One region of the Tatumella sp. JGM94 genome, then DNA from elsewhere that is predicted to be linked to it. Evidence: predicted binding sites of a transcription regulator. Region 1 holds the regulator's gene; each other region holds the start of a gene.
The links. The regulator PurR, encoded in region 1, represses purine synthesis genes. The targets are predictions, from matches to a motif close to CANGCAAACGTTTGCNTG.

Region 2: a site for PurR is predicted at 564-581, ahead of JK216_RS07555 (nucleoside-specific channel-forming protein Tsx). Genes of this name have one in related genera too.
Region 3: a site for PurR is predicted at 1,283-1,300, ahead of purM (phosphoribosylformylglycinamidine cyclo-ligase). Genes of this name have one in related genera too.
Region 4: a site for PurR is predicted at 1,155-1,172, ahead of JK216_RS14025 (NCS2 family permease). Genes of this name have one in related genera too.

The regions. Positions count from the first base shown of each region.
Region 1 is NZ_JAERJN010000007.1:134,171-136,379, forward strand. Features, by position in the region: gene punR (DNA-binding transcriptional activator PunR) at 1-705, shown strand, start outside; gene purR (HTH-type transcriptional repressor PurR) at 702-1,727, opposite strand; gene JK216_RS07225 (YnhF family membrane protein) at 2,000-2,089, shown strand.
Region 2 is NZ_JAERJN010000008.1:44,270-46,478, forward strand. Features, by position in the region: gene JK216_RS07550 (OsmC family protein) at 1-373, opposite strand, end outside; gene JK216_RS07555 (nucleoside-specific channel-forming protein Tsx) at 864-1,736, shown strand; gene JK216_RS07560 (MFS transporter) at 1,974-2,209, shown strand, end outside.
Region 3 is NZ_JAERJN010000027.1:17,519-19,727, forward strand. Features, by position in the region: gene uraA (uracil permease) at 1-298, opposite strand, end outside; gene upp (uracil phosphoribosyltransferase) at 494-1,120, opposite strand; gene purM (phosphoribosylformylglycinamidine cyclo-ligase) at 1,363-2,209, shown strand, end outside.
Region 4 is NZ_JAERJN010000021.1:2,583-4,791, forward strand. Features, by position in the region: gene nac (nitrogen assimilation transcriptional regulator NAC) at 123-1,040, shown strand; gene JK216_RS14025 (NCS2 family permease) at 1,381-2,209, shown strand, end outside.

The sequences.
Region 1 (2,209 bases):
CGGGGGATTATCAAAAAAATGCAGGAAACCCGGCGCCAATGCCAGCAACTGGCGAACGGCTGGCGCGGGCAGGTAAGTATTGCGGTGGACTGTGTCGTCAGGCGGGGCAGAATGCAGCAGTTGATTATCGATTTTTACCGGCACTTTCCGGATATAGAATTGCACGTCAGCGAAGAAGTTTTTAACGGTGTCTGGGATGCACTGGCCGGAGGACGGGTGGATATGGCTATCGGAGCGACCCAGGCGATCCCTGTCACCGGGCGTTTTGCATTCCGTGATATGGGACGACTTAACTGGCGGTGTATTGTCAGCGCCGGGCACCCTCTGGCGGCTGAAGCCCGGCCGCGCGAGGAACAATTACGGGCATGGCCATCATTACTGTTGGAAGACACCTCAAGGGAATTACCGCGCCGCATTACCTGGACCCTGGATAACCAGCAGCGGATGACGGTACCGGACTGGCAAACGGGGCTGGATTGTGTCAGGGCAGGATTATGTGTTGCTATGGTACCGGGGCATCTCGCCAGACCACTGCTGGACGTCGGAGAAGTCAGGGAACTTCCTCTGCCGTCACCGTTTCCGGAAAGCCCCTGCTGCGTCAGCTGGGCGGAAGAGAGAAGCTCTCCGGCATTACGCTGGCTCCTTGAGTACCTTGGTGATACGCAGACACTTAACCAGGAATGGCTGAGTGAAACCGGTAGTTAACGACGGTAATCGTGGAACGGACCATCGGCCACCGATCGTCTTTCAATCAGTGACGGGTATACTTCTATGGTTTGCGGCTCTTCGCGTTTATTCACAATACGATCCAGCAGCATATCCAGCGCTTTCTCGCCCAGCTCACTTTTCGGCTGGTGAATAGTGGTCAGGGCAGGGGTAAAATACCGCGCGTTGCGCACGTTATCGTAACCAATGATCGATATATCCTGTGGCACACGCAGGCCCTGTTCATCGGCAGCACAAATTGCCCCCATCGCCATAATATCGCCGCCACAGAATACCGCCGTGGGTAATCGCGGCTGAGCGAGTATTTTTTGCATTGCCAGGTAACCGGATTCGGGTTCAAAGTCTCCCTGCACAGTCCATTCTTCACAATGGGTAATACCTGCCTCCTCCAGTGCTTTAAGAAATCCTGCCAGCCTGCCGCCTCCCGTATTACGCTCCATCTGGCCGGGAATACAACCGATATCACGGTGCCCGCGCTCAATCAGATAACGGCCAGCCATGTAACCGCCACGGAAAGCATTGTCCAGTACGGTATCAGTAAAATCACCACGGGACATTCCCCAGTCCATAACGACCATTGGGATATTACGGTTCTCCTCCAGCATATCCAGCAACTCCTGTGGATATTCGGCACACAATACCAGCAGCCCGTCGACACGTTTGCGCGCCATCATCGATAAATAAGCGCGTTGTTTCTGCAAGTCGTTATGCGCATTGCCCAGAATCAGGGTATAGCCATGTTCGAAACATTTTTTTTCGATAGCTTCCACAATCTCGGCGAAATAAGGTGCTTCGAGAGACGTCGACAGCAGACCAAGCGTCTTAGTGTTATTCACCTTCAGACTTCTGGCGACGGCACTGGGAGAGTAATGCAACTCTTTAATCGCTTCCCAAACCGCTTTGCGGGTCGTTTCCGCAACAAAACGGGTCTGATTAATGACATGAGAAACGGTGGTGGTAGAGACTCCGGCGCGTTTCGCCACATCTTTAATTGTTGCCATTCCTTGAGAACTCCTGGTGTTTTAAATTATTGATTTTAAGTGTGTTAATCGTTTGCGTTTTTACAGTTTTATCAGGCCGCTAATGATGCTGCCAGGAGGGGCCGTAAAGGATTACCTGTAAAAAAAGCCTGTGCCTTACAAGGGGAAACAGGGAAGGTTGCGCAACAAAGAGCGGTAATTCTAACAAGGCTGTGCGAATAAAACGAGATTTTTGCGCAGTAGTGTGGGAATATAATAATTACCCTGTACTTTATGTGTCTATAGGAGCTGTCATGGATACGGATTTAAAGCTGGCGCTGACCACCACTATCGTTGCATTACTGATGATTGCGACGTTCAGTTTCACCGCAATACTGCATTAATGTATTCGCACCGGCAGAGGGCTGTTTACCCGCTAAAGGCACGTATAAAGCCGGAAAGTAAGGGTAGCAAGCAGCATTACTGACAGAGAAGCCGATACCCGGCGTGTTGCGGGTATCGGC
Region 2 (2,209 bases), on a different contig from region 1:
CCAGTGACTGTTGCTGCAGATTACGCAAGGTAATTTCCGGCCGCAGGGTGATCTGCGTGAAATGCCCGCGGTCCCCTTCCACCATCGTACCTTCCGGGTTGTCCTGATATCCGTCAACTACCACTCCCGCATCCGCGCACAAATGCAGATACCATAATTTGTGGCAGGCAGATACTGAGGCTAACAGGAGTTGTTCCGGATTCCAGCATGATTTGTCACCTCTGAATGCAGGGTCAGCACTCAGGGCTATCGTATCTCTGCCAGCAGCATGCAGTTCTGCAGAACGATCATACGCCTTATAGGAGGCGGTCCCTTCCCCGCGGTTTCCTGTCCAGAGCAGGGTAACCTGGTAGTGGTGCTGTTTTATAGCCATCAGATATCCTCAGGGGGTGATGTCATCCGGAGCGAGGTTCGCCCCCGGATGATTATAAGATTGCATAAGATGAATCATAATATTTACTTATGTTTTGATCGTAATAACCGCAGTCTGAAACGTGCGCGGTGAGGTAACCCGCAAGGATTTTCCTGCTGGCTGCAGGGTGCTGTCTATGACATTTTTCTGGCCCGCAACCGGTTACTTTTTACTAACTGCCACAGAGTTTACCTTTCTTAGGCAGTAAAAAGTTCAGTTTATATCGTAAATTAATGTGATCTGTATCACATTAATGATGATTAAAACTGCAACATATTTTGTCAATTGTGAATTACATCGAATTACTCGGGTATGATATCCGGCATGATCCAGCCTGGTGAGGTTTCGATGATATCGAACCTGTTTTTCCGGTTTGATTTCTTTTTCTGTACCTCTGCTGACTGTGATAACAGGGGTACTCTTTAGGCAAATTGCGGGTGTTTAATATAAAATGAAATATAAATTAATGATGGCAGCAACTTTGCTGGCGGGTTCAGCAATCAGTCCTTCTTATGCGGCAGATACATCACCTCAGTACCTGTCGGACTGGTGGCACCAGAGTGTCAATGTCGTGGGCAGTTACCATACCCGGTTCGGACCCCAGCTAAATAACGATTTATATCTGGAGTATGAAGCTTTTGCTCACAAAGACTGGTTCGATTTCTACGGTTATGTAGATGTGCCTAAATTCTTCGGCACCGGTAACGGTAACGACTCAGGGATTTGGGACAAAGGCAAAGGTTCTCCGCTGTTTATGGAAATCGAACCACGCTTTTCTATTGATAAGCTGACCGGTACCAGCCTGGCCTTTGGCCCGTTCAAAGAATGGTACTTTGCTAACAACTATATCTATGACATGGGCCCGAACAATGCTAACCGTCAGAACACCTGGTATATGGGTCTGGGTACAGATATAGATACCGGCACCAAACTGGGATTATCACTGAACGTTTATGCTAAATATCAGTGGGAAAACTACGGCGCGGCAAACCAAAACAGCTGGGACGGCTATCGTTTCAAAATTAAATACTTCCTGCCTCTGACGACCCTATGGGGCGGTAACCTGAGTTATATCGGTTTTACAAATATTGACTGGGATTCAGATCTTGGTGAAAAATCCGGTCCGGTCCGTACCAGTAATTCTATCGCTTCCAGCCATGTTCTCTCCCTGAGTTATGACCACTGGCATTATTCACTGGTTGCCCGTTATTTCCATAATGGCGGACAGTGGGCCGATGGTTCAGAACTTAATTTTGGTAAAGGCAACTTCACTACCAAAAATACTGGCTGGGGTTATTACGCGGTCATTGGTTATAATTTCTGATAATTATCCGTTAACTCGTATCGTCCTTTGCTGACGATATCCCCCGGCCGGCACCCCCTGTCCGGCCGGGGAAAGAAACGCTCCAATCGCCCCGCAGAATTAATATTATTTAACCTCGTTTTTTTTGTTTTCTTCGCTTATTCTGCTATTTGTTCACTGCTGATCACTCCCTCTATTCAATACTAATAATCTGTTCAGCAGCATCGCAAATACAGCTATCCCGAGGTTAATTTCATTATGTCATCCGTCTGTACTGCAGCAGAGACCTGCTCTGTTGTTCAGCAAAATAATAAATACACTATTGCCGCCCGAATTGATGCATTACCTTCCGGTAAAAGTCTGTGGGTTTTTATTTCTTTACTCGCTCTGGGTGGTTTTTTCGAACTCTATGATTTATTCGAAACGGGATATATTAGTTCAGGTTTACTCGCTGAGAAAATATTTCATCCGGGGAATGCCGGTATTTTCGGAAT
Region 3 (2,209 bases), on a different contig from region 1:
GAACTCCGCATAAAATAAATCCCCCCAATGCAACGTTATATCCCTGGGGTAACAGCAACAAAACCGGCGAAATAAAAGCAAAACTGGAACCGAGATAGGCGGGGATTTTTCCTTTACAAATAAACAGGTACAGTAATGTCCCCAGGCCATTAAATAACAGGATGGTGGCCGGATTCACATGAAACAAAATCGGTACCAGTACAGTGGCACCAAACATCGCAAATAAATGCTGTAAACTGAGCGGAATGGTCTGGAGTAACGACGGTCTTTCGTCAACCGCAATAGTGCGCCGTATCATTGCTGCTTATCCCCTTTAAAATTGTCCGGACATAAAAAAACCGACACAGAGTCGGTCTGAAAAAAACACAGCTGCCGGTATATACCGACAACAGATAACGGTGACGTTATCTGTTGTGCAGTTTCACTGTTAAAGAGTAATGACTTCATAGGCCAGCGACCAGCCCGCTGAGCATTACCCGATAACAACGACTGATTATTTAGTACCAAAGATTTTATCACCGGCATCACCCAGACCCGGGATAATATAACCCTGTTCATCCAGTCCCTGATCGACAGAGGCAGTGTACAGTTCAACATCCGGATGTACTTTCTCCAGTGCAGCAATCCCTTCCGGGGCCGCGACCAGTACTAAGACTTTTATACTGTTACAACCGGATTTTTTCAGCAGATCAATAGTGGCGATCATCGAGCCGCCGGTTGCCAACATCGGGTCAACCACCAGCGCCATACGTTCATCCATATTCGAAGCAAGCTTCTGAAAATAAGGCACAGGTTCCAGCGTTTTCTCATCACGGTACACGCCTACCACACTGATTCTGGCACTGGGAATATGTTCCAGTACACCATCCATCATTCCCAGACCGGCTCGCAGAATAGGAACAACGGTAATTTTTTTACCTTTGATCTGATCAACTTGCACCGGGCCATTCCAGCCATCAATAGTGACAGTTTCTGTTTCCAGATCGGCGGTTGCTTCATAGGTGAGTAAACTGCCCACTTCTGAAGCCAGTTCACGAAAACGTTTGGTACTGACATCATGCTCACGCATCAGGCCCAGTTTATGTCTGACCAGCGGGTGTCTGACTTCCACGATCTTCATTATTATTCTCCCGGAGTGTGTTGAGCTAAAAAAAAATCGCCGGATTATAGCGCTTTTTCGCTGTGGCTTATACGCCTGTGTATCAATCCGCAGACATTTTTTGTCTCTGCCACCCTGACGGCGTCTGAAGCTCCGGACAGATAATTTCAGGTTAACATCAGACTCGCAAACGTTTGCCTGCACTGATAGAATAGCCGCGCTCTATTTAAACCACCAACCGCAATTCGCGTGGGGACTCCGCAGTGACCGACAAAACCACTCTCAGTTATAAAGATGCCGGTGTTGATATTGATGCTGGTAATGATCTGGTTGATCGTATTAAAGGTGTTGTAAAAAAAACCCGCCGCCCGGAAGTGATGGGTGGACTCGGTGGATTTGGTGCACTCTGTGCCTTACCACAAAAATACCGTGAACCTATTCTGGTTTCAGGCACCGATGGCGTAGGCACCAAGCTGCGTTTAGCAATGGATCTGAAACGCCACGACCATATCGGTGTTGATTTGGTTGCAATGTGTGTGAATGACCTGGTCGTGCAAGGGGCTGAGCCGCTATTTTTCCTGGATTATTATGCCACCGGGAAACTGGATGTCGACACTGCTGCCGCGGTGATCAGTGGTATTGCTGAAGGCTGTTCACAATCAGGGTGTGCCCTGGTCGGCGGGGAAACGGCCGAAATGCCGGGTATGTACCATGGTGAAGATTACGATGTTGCTGGTTTCTGCGTCGGAGTGGTTGAGAAATCAGAAATTATTGATGGCAGTAAAGTCAGTGATGGCGATGTTCTGCTGGCTCTGGGATCCAGCGGTCCGCATTCCAACGGTTATTCACTGATCCGTAAAATTCTGGAAGTCAGCCAGACAGATCCTTCAGTAAAACAGCTGGAAGGTCAGTCTCTGGCCGATCACCTGCTGGCACCGACCCGTATTTACGTCAAAAATATTCTGAACCTGATTGCACAGGTTGATGTACATGCCATTGCTCACCTGACCGGCGGTGGTTTCTGGGAAAATATTCCGCGTGTATTACCGGAAAATACCCGTGCCGTGATTGATGAAAGCAGCTGGCAATGGCCGGCCATTTTCGGCTGGT
Region 4 (2,209 bases), on a different contig from region 1:
TTGGTTATGACAGATTGCCGGTTACTTTTTTTATTCGTTTCTGGCCCGGTTATTGCAAATTCCGAAATATCGAGCCCGGGCAAAGCCCGGGTTGAGTATCCGGATTTGGTGGCGGGGGAAAAATGAATCTGAGACGTCTGAAATATTTTGTGAAAATTGTTGATATCGGTAGTCTGACCCGTGCAGCAGAAGTGCTGCATATTGCACAACCAGCGCTGAGTCAGCAGGTGGCGACTCTTGAAGGTGAAATGGATCAACAGTTACTGATCCGTACTAAACGCGGAGTGACGCCGACCGATGCCGGTAAAGTGCTTTATACGCATGCCCGTAATATATTACGGCAGTGTGAACAGGCACAGGTGGCGGTGAACAATGCAGGACACACCATCAGCGGTCAGGTATCAATTGGTCTGGCCCCCGGGACCGCGGCTTCTTCGCTGGTCATGCCATTATTACAAAAACTGCGTGAAACCTGCCCTGAAGTTCTGGTCTATCTGCATGAAAACAGTGGTCATGCTCTCAATGAAAAGGTGCTTAATGGTCAGCTGGATATGGCTCTGTTGTATGACCGGACACCGGTTTCAGGCCTGATATGTCAGCCACTGCTGAAAGAAGAACTCTGGCTGGTCGGCAGCGGAATATCGCCGGGCCGGAATGTCGATTTATCAGATGTTGCGCAGATGAATCTTTACCTGCCCCGTGATTACAGCGCAGTGCGTCAGCGGGTGGACGAGGCTTTCTCGCTGCGTCGTTTAAGTGCGCATATTATTGGCGAAATCGAATCCCTTTCTACCTTGTCAGCGGCAATTTCCAGCGGGATGGGAGTATCGGTACTGCCAGAGTCGGCAGCCCGGTCCCTGACTGCCCCGATTAATGGCTGGATGGCAAAAATTACTGCTCCATCATTACATCTTCCTTTATCACTGAATATTTCATCGGCATTGCCATTATCTGATTCTGCACAGGCAGTTAAAGAGTGCCTGCTTTCTCTGACCAAAGGCTCTTCCGTTGAAGAGCCTGAGCTTATGCTGGTCAGTTAATCATCAGATTTCCACTCAGATGCCGGATTACCGGCATCAATCTGTTTTTTTACTGCCTCTGAACAGAAAAATTTATTGCTCCCGGTGCCAGTGATCATTAGGATCGGCAGCCGGAAGGAAAACGTTTGCGCTCAGGCAGCGCAGGAAAACGTATTTTTCCGGCTGTTAATTATATGAATCCGGACCCGTGCTATTCGATGGCATGGGTTTTGCTTGTTTAATTTTTTTCGGGGTGATGTGAGATAAGTTGTCTGCCGGTAGCCGGTCACAGGAAACTTGCTCTGAAATGCCGTAATAACAATGAGAATCGTGATCAGCGGTTTCGAAAAGGGATCTACTTATGCTTGAAAAACTCTTTAAGCTGAAAGCAAACAAAACCAGTGTGCGTACCGAAGTCATTGCCGGTGTTACTACCTTCCTGGCAATGGCTTATATCCTGTTTGTGAATCCGGGCATTCTGGGTGCAACCGGAATGGACAAGGGTGCGGTATTTGTTGCGACCTGTCTGGCTGCGGCTATTGGCTCAGTATTAATGGGCATGATTGCCAACTTACCCATCGCACTGGCGCCGGGAATGGGGTTAAACGCTTTCTTTACCTATACCGTGGTCCTGCATATGGGGTATCACTGGCAGGTTGCGCTGGGGGCGGTGTTTATTTCGGCGATACTTTTCTTTGCCTTATCTCTGTTTAAAATCCGCGAATGGATCATTCACAGTATTCCGATGGCATTGCGTTCGGCAATTGTTGCCGGAATCGGTCTGTTCCTGGCACTGATTGCCCTGGAAAGTGCCGGTATTGTGGTCGGTAACCCTGCGACTCTGGTGGGTATCGGTGATATTACTAAGCCGGGTGCGTTGCTGGCATTACTCGGTTTCTTCCTGATCGTGGTGCTGGAAGCTCGTAAAGTGACCGGTTCGGTGCTGATTGGTATTCTGGCGATCACGGCAATTTCGATGCTGACCGGGTTAACGCCTTTTTCCGGTATTTTCTCGGCACCACCGTCTCTGGCCCCGACTTTCCTGAAGCTGGATATTGCCGGTGCATTTAATGTCGGGCTGGTCAGCGTTATCTTTGCTTTCCTGTTTGTCGATGTGTTCGATAACTCCGGAACGCTGATTGGCGTAAGCCGTCGTGCGGGGCTGACAGATGATAAAGGCAATATCCCTG